DNA from 2 places in the Thermoanaerobacter sp. RKWS2 genome. Region 2 is predicted to be linked to the other one. Evidence: a T-box and tRNA genes for the amino acid it is inferred to sense, from the RefSeq annotation. Region 2 holds a T-box; the other holds one or more tRNA genes.
The links. A T-box is a leader RNA that pairs with one kind of tRNA and senses whether it is charged. The one in region 2 lies ahead of OEI98_RS04460 (valine--tRNA ligase), so its partner is inferred to be a tRNA-Val.
Positions count from the first base shown of each region.

Region 1 (4,434 bases), 920 kb from region 2:
AGCAATTGGACCAATTTTAAAAGCATAAGGGCTAATTGTCGGAATGTACATCATACAACCTCCATACAATAGTTTTTAAACAGAAAACTCTGATAAGATTTTCATTATAATATCATTCTACAGCATTTCGATAATATGTCAAGAGGTGACTTTTATTTCCTTATAATGCTTTTATATGACTCTGAAATAAAAAAATCTATCCTCAACATAAAAAGTTTTGGCACCAAACCTAAATTACATAAAAATAAAGGCAGCAAGCTTCCTTCTACTCTGATTGGTATAAGAAATTGCTCGCGAGGAATATTTAAGAAATTTCAACCGTTTTTTTAAACTCCTCTTTTATCTTCTTTAGCAATTCCTCTTTTGTCATTATATCTACCGCAGTCATAGCCAGAGCTTTGGCTGCAAGTACGGCTGCCTCCTTTCCCCTCTCTGAACCTGCAGCTTTCAAAAATTCCAAGCTATGAGGTGCTATGTCCTCTTCAGCTATGGCAATGTGGGGATGGATAGAAGGCACAACCTGGCTTACATTTCCCATGTCCGTTGAGCCAACGCCCTCTTCCTTATCGCTTATATCATGATAACCCAGTTCCTTTAAATTAGCTTTAAATGTCTCAGCCATAGTTTTATTGGTTATTAGGTTGTCAAAGCCAAGCTCAAAATTTCTATATGAAAGCTTTGCTCCAGTTGCCACCTCAGCACCCTTGGCACAGGCTATTACTTTTTCCTTTACCTCCAGCATGTATTTTTTTCTTTTGCCCTCACGTAAAAGCGGGCGACAGCTCTTTCGGGAATAATATTGGGAGTGTATCCTCCTTCGGTAATTATCCCATGGATTCTCGCATCAGGTCTCAACTGCTGCCTTAAGGCATTGATACCGTTGAAAAGAAGGATGACCGCGTCCAGAGCATTTATGCCTAGGTGAGGTGCAACGGCGGCATGCGCTGCTTTACCCGTATATGTAAACTCCAGAGGTTCTATGGCAAGGGAAGTAGTATATACAGTAGTTCTATTGCCAGGATGTACCATCATAGCTGCATCCACATCATTAAAAATACCTCTTTCTACTAGTATTACCTTGGCACCGTCAGTTTCTTCTGCAGGGGAACCTACTAACATCACTTCGCCGAAAAGCTCTTCATCTAATGCCCCTAAGGCTGCTGCAGCTCCAAAACTTGCAGCTGCAATTAAGTTATGACCACAAGCGTGACCTATTTCTGGAAGAGCATCATACTCAGCCAAAAGCGCCACCTTGGGACCAGGTTTTTTACCTTTTTTCTGTGCCAAAAAAGCAGTTGGCAGGCCTTCGACTTCATTTACTAAAAAACCATAACCGTTTATTTTTTCCTTTAATAGTTTTGAAGCTTTAAATTCTTGATTTCCAAGCTCAGGATTTTTGTATATCTCATCAGCAATTTCAAAAATCTCCCCCTTAATACTATCGATAAAAGAAATGACCTTCTTTTTCAATTCTTCCACACCTATAACTCCTTCCTAACCTATATGAATTTTACAAAAATGTTTATCAATATCACTAAGCAGTCTATAAGCATTTCTTCATTTAGAATAAGGGGATTTACGGTTCTGTTGATTTAACCATAATCCCAGCCAAGGATAACGAAAGTAATGATTACTATTGTGTATAACATGTTGTAATTTATGTTATCAATTTAAAACTGTAAAGTCAAGAACCTTTTTGTATCTCCCTCAAATAGGTATAGACATATTTACCACTTAGAGAATAATTACAAAAACATTGAAGAAGAAAACACATAAAAAGAATAGAGCTGCCTCCTTGGGCAACAGGGGCAAAATATTACCATTCCTGCATAAACATCAAAAAATAAAAATCCCGGCATCTATACAATGCCGGAAAATCTTCATATTATTGGTGGGGTTAACAGGGATCGAACCTGTGACCTCTACGATGTGAGCGTAGCGCTCTGACCAGCTGAGCTATAACCCCACTTTCTATATTTTTATTATATACATCTCTCTAAAATATGTCAATCACAAATTTTTTAATACAAAGAAGGACTTTAAACGTTTTAATAGAATTTATAATATAAAACCACTTACTTGCATAATAACATATACTATATAGTAAAAATCACCAAATAAGAATATCATTTTATAAAAAGAGGGATATCATGAATGACTTATTATCATTGAGATGCATAAACATTACTTTGAGCGAAATTCTTAGCGACGAATACCTTTCCCTCATGAAGTGGGAAATAGAAAAAATTTTACAAATTAACTTGATACAACATATTCTAAAATATGAAGACGATACTGAATGGTTTATTCTTCTAAATGGAATAGAAAAAAACTTTCGACTTTGGCTGACAATTTTCCAAGACTCTTATGAACCAGTTAATAGAATTATAATTAATGAACTTTCTGTGTCTTTTGAAAAAGAAATTGACAAAAAAGAACTAGAAAAACAAATTATAAAAACTGTTTCTGAGTTTTTACGCGATATTGGTGTCATTTCAGTATATTCTAATAATACATCTTTGCCTTGGGAAGAATTAGGATTTATGCTAGAAGAAAATAAATTATATTTTAGTTTAAAATAAAACCCCTCAAAAGAGGGATTTTATTTTGCTAATTCATATATAGCGTGAGCATAAATTTTTGCATTTAATATCAAATCTTCAATTTCTATATATTCATCCGCTTGATGTGCTAACTCTGGCTTGCCTGGAAAAACAGGCCCAAATGCTACTGTGTTAGGCATCTCTTTCGCATAAGTTCCTCCACCTATTGCTAAAAGCTCTGCTTTCTGTCCCGTCTGTTCTTCATAAACTTTGCTCAAAGTTTTTATCAAAGGATGGTCTGGTGGGAAATACAAAGGTGGTTGATGGAGCATGTCTTCTATTCTCATCCCATTAGTTTTGATTTTTTCTTCAAAAATATTCATCCAATCCTCATATTTATATTTTACAGGATATCGAATATTTAATCCTAATACTCCTTTGTTTTCATCTAATTGAATAGTACCAACGTTAAAAGTCAATTCTCCTGTTTCATCTTTTAAGTATATCCCAAAAGTTTTTCCATCTGTTTCCATTCCCACATTTGTAGCAAAGAAATGTATAAAATCTTTGACATCGCTATCCTCTAAATCTATTCTGTCAAGGAAGAGAAATAGCTGCATTATAGCATTTTTCCCTAAGTGTGGAAGGCTGCCATGAGCCGAAACCCCTACTGATTTGATTACAAGCATTTCGTCTTTTTCTTCAGCCTTCAAATTGTAACCAGTCTCTTTTATGAAGGCTTCTAACTTATCTTGAATTTCTTTCTTCTTATTTGCCTCTTTTACCTCTAATCCAGCTTCACAATAGCCTGGTACTACATTAGGCCTTTCTCCACCTTTGATGTATTTTATAACAATGTTGCTGGACTTTTTATTAAAGTCTTTTACCACATTAAACATTGTTATTCCTTTTTCTGCATATATAATTGGATATTGAGCATCAGGAGTAAAGCCCATTGTAGGAGCTTCATCGTGTTTTAAATAATAAGCAATCTCGTGAGAACCTGTCTCTTCATTTGTTCCAAATAAAATTCTCACTCTTTTAGAAAGCTTTAACCCAGCGTCTTTTATAGCCTTTAGCCCGTATAAAGCAGCAATTATAGGGCCCTTATCATCTACAGTACCTCTCCCATATATCTTTCCATCATGTATTTCAGCACCATAAGGTGGATAAGTCCACCCATCACCTTCTGGAACTACATCTAAATGTCCCAAAACTCCTATCATTTCTTCTCCTTCGCCGTATTCTGCATACCCTACATAGCCATCCACGTTTTTAGTCCTAAAGCCTAAACTTTGTGCAATCTCTAAAGCTTTGTCCAATGCCTTAGCAACACCTTCTCCATAAGGCATTCCTGGTTTCGGTTCATCTTGTACGCTTTTTATCTTGACTAACTCTTGAACAGATTTTATAATGTCATCTCTCATATTGTCTATGTAGGAATTTAAATCCATAAAAATCCCCCCAATAATTTGGTAATCACATCTCTATTATATACCTTTACTTAAATGTTTTCAATATTTTTCTATCTGCTTCCTATTTTCTTACCTATAACATTCCAAAAGGAAGGGGTTTCAAAGCCAATCCTCCACACACATATGCCATGTAAATTATACCTTTTAGCAACTTCTATCTTCTCAGCTAAAGTGGCAGAGTTTTCAAACCATACCTCTCTCGTTATTCCCGTGTTTTTGTCATAATAGACATAATAAGGCTCTTGGTATTGGTCGCTCCACTTTATTTGAATTCCTTGAATTTGTGCTTTTGTAAGTATTTCTTTTGTAGGGCGAGAGAAACCACCACTTTTACTTGCAGGCCAATCATATCCATAAGTAGCTACTCCTAAACATATTTGTTCAGGTTTAAAACCTTCATTTAGTGCATCTTTGAC
Region 1 covers NZ_CP110888.1:1,819,621-1,824,054, forward strand. The annotation lists gene OEI98_RS09670 (prolipoprotein diacylglyceryl transferase) at 1-51, opposite strand, end outside; partial or broken gene OEI98_RS15355 (M20 family metallopeptidase) at 305-1,479, opposite strand; tRNA gene OEI98_RS09685 (tRNA-Val) at 1,890-1,966, opposite strand; gene OEI98_RS09690 (hypothetical protein) at 2,151-2,582, shown strand; gene pepV (dipeptidase PepV) at 2,603-3,997, opposite strand; gene OEI98_RS09700 (glycosyl hydrolase family 18 protein) at 4,069-4,434, opposite strand, start outside.
Region 1: it encodes a tRNA-Val, which carries the amino acid that the T-box ahead of OEI98_RS04460 (valine--tRNA ligase) is inferred to sense. The anticodon was not compared.

Region 2 (4,434 bases):
GTTATACCTTGTCAAAATCCACTTATCAGCAATAGTTAACCCCTCTGTATAAAGATTAGTATCATTATCAGTTAAATTCAGCAACACATATCTTGAAGCGTTCCACAATTTATTTGCAAAGTTTCTGCTGAGTTCAACTTTATCTTGACTAAACCTCATATCGTTTCCTGGAGCATTTCCTATGACTAATGTAAACCTTAAAGTGTCTGCTCCATACTTTTCAATAACCTCTAACGGGTCTATTCCATTGCCAAGAGATTTGCTCATTTTTCTACCTTGAGCATCCCTGACTAAACCATGTATCAAAACATGCTTAAATGGTACTTCTTTCATAAATTCCAAACTCATAAAAATCATTCTTGCAACCCAGAAGAAAATTATGTCATATCCCGTAACAAGTACATCTGTCGGATAGAAATATCTTAAATCTTCTGTTTCTTCTGGCCAACCCATAGTAGAGAAAGGCCAAAGTGCAGAACTAAACCAAGTATCTAATACATCTTCGTCTTGATGTATGTTGGTACTTCCACAAGCTTCACATTTTTCCGGGTCTTTACGCGATACAGTTATATGACCACAGTCATCACAATACCAGGCAGGAATTCTGTGTCCCCACCATAATTGCCTTGAAATACACCAATCCTTTATGTTTTCTAACCAATTAATGTATATTTTTTCAAACCGTTCTGGCACAAACTTAATTTTTCCTTCTTTTACAACTTCTAAAGCAGGTTTCGCTAAAGGCTCCATCTTTACAAACCACTGCTTGGAAAGTAGAGGTTCAACTACCGTATCGCACCTGTAACAATGTCCCACATTGTGAACGTGGTCTTCAACTTTTAGAAGTAGTCCGAGATTTTTGAGGTCTTCAACTATTCTTTCTCTCGCCTCATATCTATCAAGACCTTTATATTTTCCTCCGTTTTCATTAATCGTCGCATTCTCATTCATTATATTAATAAATGGAAGATTGTGTCTTGTCCCCATCTCAAAGTCATTTGGATCGTGAGCAGGTGTAACTTTAACAGCACCTGTTCCAAATGAAGGGTCAACATAGCTGTCAGCAATTACAGGTATCTCCCTTCCTACAAGTGGCAGTATCAAAGTCTTACCTACCACATCCTTATACCTTTCATCATCAGGATTTACAGCAACTGCTACATCCCCCAGCATCGTCTCAGGCCTTGTAGTAGCTATAACTACATATCCATCTTCACCTTTTATGGGGTATTTGATGTACCACAAATGCCCTTTTTGCTCTTTATGTTCCACTTCCGCATCAGATAAAGCAGTGTTGCAGTCTGGGCACCAATTTATTATCCTGTCACCTCTGTATATGAGCCCTTTTTCATAGAGTGAAACAAAAACTTCTCTTACCGCCTTTGAACATACTTCATCCATAGTAAAGCGTGTCCTTGTCCAATCACAAGAAGAACCCAACTTTTTTAATTGGCTTAAAATACGGTTTTCGTATTTGTCCTTCCAGGCCCATGCCCTTTTCAAAAACTCTTCTCTTCCTATTTCTTTCTTTGTAAGCCCCGTTTCTTCTCTTATCGTGTCTAAAACTTTTACCTCCGTCGCAATGCTGGCGTGGTCTGAGCCAGGTATCCACAAAGCTGCATAACCCTGCATTCTTTTCCATCTTATCAATATGTCCTGCAAAGTATTATCAAGTGCATGTCCCATATGCAATTGCCCTGTTATGTTTGGAGGCGGTATAACAATGGTAAATGGCTGTTTTTCAGGGTCTATTTTAGGAGTAAAATATCCTTTTTCCATCCAAAAAGCATAAATTCTATCTTCAAATTCCTTTGGATTGTAGGTTTTAGCTATCTCTTTCATGCCTTACACTCCCTCCGTAAAATTTTAAAACCCTTTCACCCACAAAGGGCGAAAGGGCATTTCGCGGTACCACCTTTATTTATCACTCAAGCTATAACGGGCATACCCGTTTAAACCTACTCAACTTCGGTTTACAGGCTCCAGAGCTACCTTCAGTGTACCTTTGGCGGGAATCCTTTCAGCCCATGGGATATCCCTCTCTTTAGCCAGTATACACTTACTCCTCTCTTTCATAGCCTCATATTCCATTTGATATATAATATATATAAAATCTCACCAATTGTCAACAGTTAAGTTGTTTTAAAGCAAACAATCAGATTAAATTTGCATAAGTATGATATAATGATAATAAGAAGATGTTTTAAATCGAGGTGTAAAAAATGTTAAAATTTCATGTTAAGGCAATTACGATGGACGTAGAAGGAAATTTCTCCGTCCTATTGACAGATGAAGAGGAAAAGAAAGTTTTACCTATAGTTATAGGTCCACTGGAAGCTCAAAACATAGCTATCCCTCTTCAAGGAATTACACCGCCTCGCCCTTTAACCCCCGACCTTTTAAAATCTGTTATTGAACAACTTGGAGGAAAACCTGAAAAAGTTGTAATTACTGATTTAAAAGATGACACTTATTATGCAGAGCTTTATATAAAACAAGGGGATAGAGTTATAAAATTAGACTCAAGACCCAGTGATGCGATAGCTTTGGCAATGCGAACTGATATACCAATTTTCATAAATGTTCGTTTAGCGGAATTCACTTATGATATTGCAGATTTAAAATTTGATGATGGAGATAGTTAAAATTCTACTGGCCCTCTTAAAAATTTAAGAGGGTTACTTTTTTAAATAATTGTTAACCATTATTTAAAAATAGTTGACAATTCTTTTTAAAAAAAATATAATAATTGTTGTAATAATACAATGAGGAGGAAAAATATGATAAAAACTAAAGACATGATTTTAGCTTCTCTTTTTGCTGCTATTACTTTTATAATGGGTTTTGTAAAAATCCCCTTACCTTTTTCTCCAGTACCTATCACAGGACAAACTTTTGCAGTAATGTTAGCTGGAGGGCTTTTAAATCCTACATTAGCATTTTTGAGCCTTTTTATTTTTGACCTTTTAGGTGCAATTGGAATACCTGTCTTTTCTGGACTTACAGGAGGTTTAAATGTTTTAGTAGGACCTACAGGAGGATATATTTTAAGTTGGCCCTTTGCAGCTTTTTTAATTTCTTTGACTTTAAAAAATAAAAAAGCAAATTTTATTAATATTTTTATAAGCTATCTTTTATTTGCAATAATTTTTGTTTATATTTTAGGAGTAACTCAGCTCTCTTTTGTTACAGGAATACCATTTAAAAAAGCCATTTTAGCCGGGGCACTTCCTTTTATACCTGGCGACTTAATCAAAGCATTTATCGCTTCCTATCTCACTTTAAAATTAAAACCTGTTATAAAATCTAATGAAAAAAGGCAAGGTTGAACCCTTGCCTTTTTTCATTACTGCTGAACAGTTGGTCCAAAGTTTCCTCTATAGCCTGCTCCTTTATGCGCTCCTTTAGCACCAAAACCTGCTCCCAAGCCTACACCTGTATTGCCATTGCTATTTTTTCCAAGTCCAAGACCTAAACCTACACCTGAACCTTTACCATATTGACAGGTTCCATCCCATGAATTTATCTTGTCTTCAATGGTTTTTTTGATTGTGTCAGCCCTATCCTGAGTTATTTTACCATCTTTAACTAATTGGTCTATAAACCCTTCTTTTTGCTCAATTAAAGCTTTTTTCAGATTGTCAAGTGTTATGCCATTTTCTTCTGCAATCTGAACTATTGTTTTCCCTGATTGAAGTTCACTTAAAATTTCATCTGCTGTCTTACCAGTCAGTTTTGCAAGAAAATCTGCATTTCTACTCATTCCGTATCTTGGTGCTGTCGTAGAATATTGAGGTGGAGTTGAAGAACTAGCTGTATTGCCAGTTGTGGCTGCATAAGCAGCTATTCCACTTAAAAGCATACCTCCTGTAAGTACTACTGCTACTACCTTTTTGAAATTCATTTAAAACCACACTCCTTTTTTGATTTTTGTTTTTTGTTTTTTATTTGTTACACTTATATAATAACCTTTTAGTTTGAGGTAACTATATTGGATTTGTGAAGGATGTGTGAAAATTCGTTTAAATTAATATGAGTATTGGCAATCTATAAAGTTTTGACAATATAAAAAAGAGATGGCTTCCCACCACCTCTTCTAACAATCAAATATTAAATTCATCAAATCGAATTATTGTAGCTTTGTGGAACACTATTCTGTTGATTATTTTCATTTTGCCATTTACCTTTAAAATCTCCTCTTTTTCCTTCAAAATGTTTGAAAAATCCTTGAGGCAATCCGTTTTGTTCCATATTTTTTACCATTCTATCAATTCTATTTTTAATCGTATTTCCTTGGTCCTGAGTAATAACTCCAAAGCTTACAAATTTATCAACTAATTGTTTTTGCAATTGTGCCATTTGTTTGTAATAATTGATTAACTCATCCTTTTGCTGGTCTGTCAATTTAGATGGATCAACACCTCTCAAAATAAA
Region 2 covers NZ_CP110888.1:896,108-900,541, reverse strand. The annotation lists gene OEI98_RS04460 (valine--tRNA ligase) at 1-1,842, opposite strand, end outside; T-box leader at 1,884-2,085, opposite strand; gene OEI98_RS04455 (bifunctional nuclease family protein) at 2,223-2,645, shown strand; gene OEI98_RS04450 (biotin transporter BioY) at 2,781-3,329, shown strand; gene OEI98_RS04445 (DUF2680 domain-containing protein) at 3,347-3,904, opposite strand; gene OEI98_RS04440 (YckD family protein) at 4,120-4,434, opposite strand, start outside.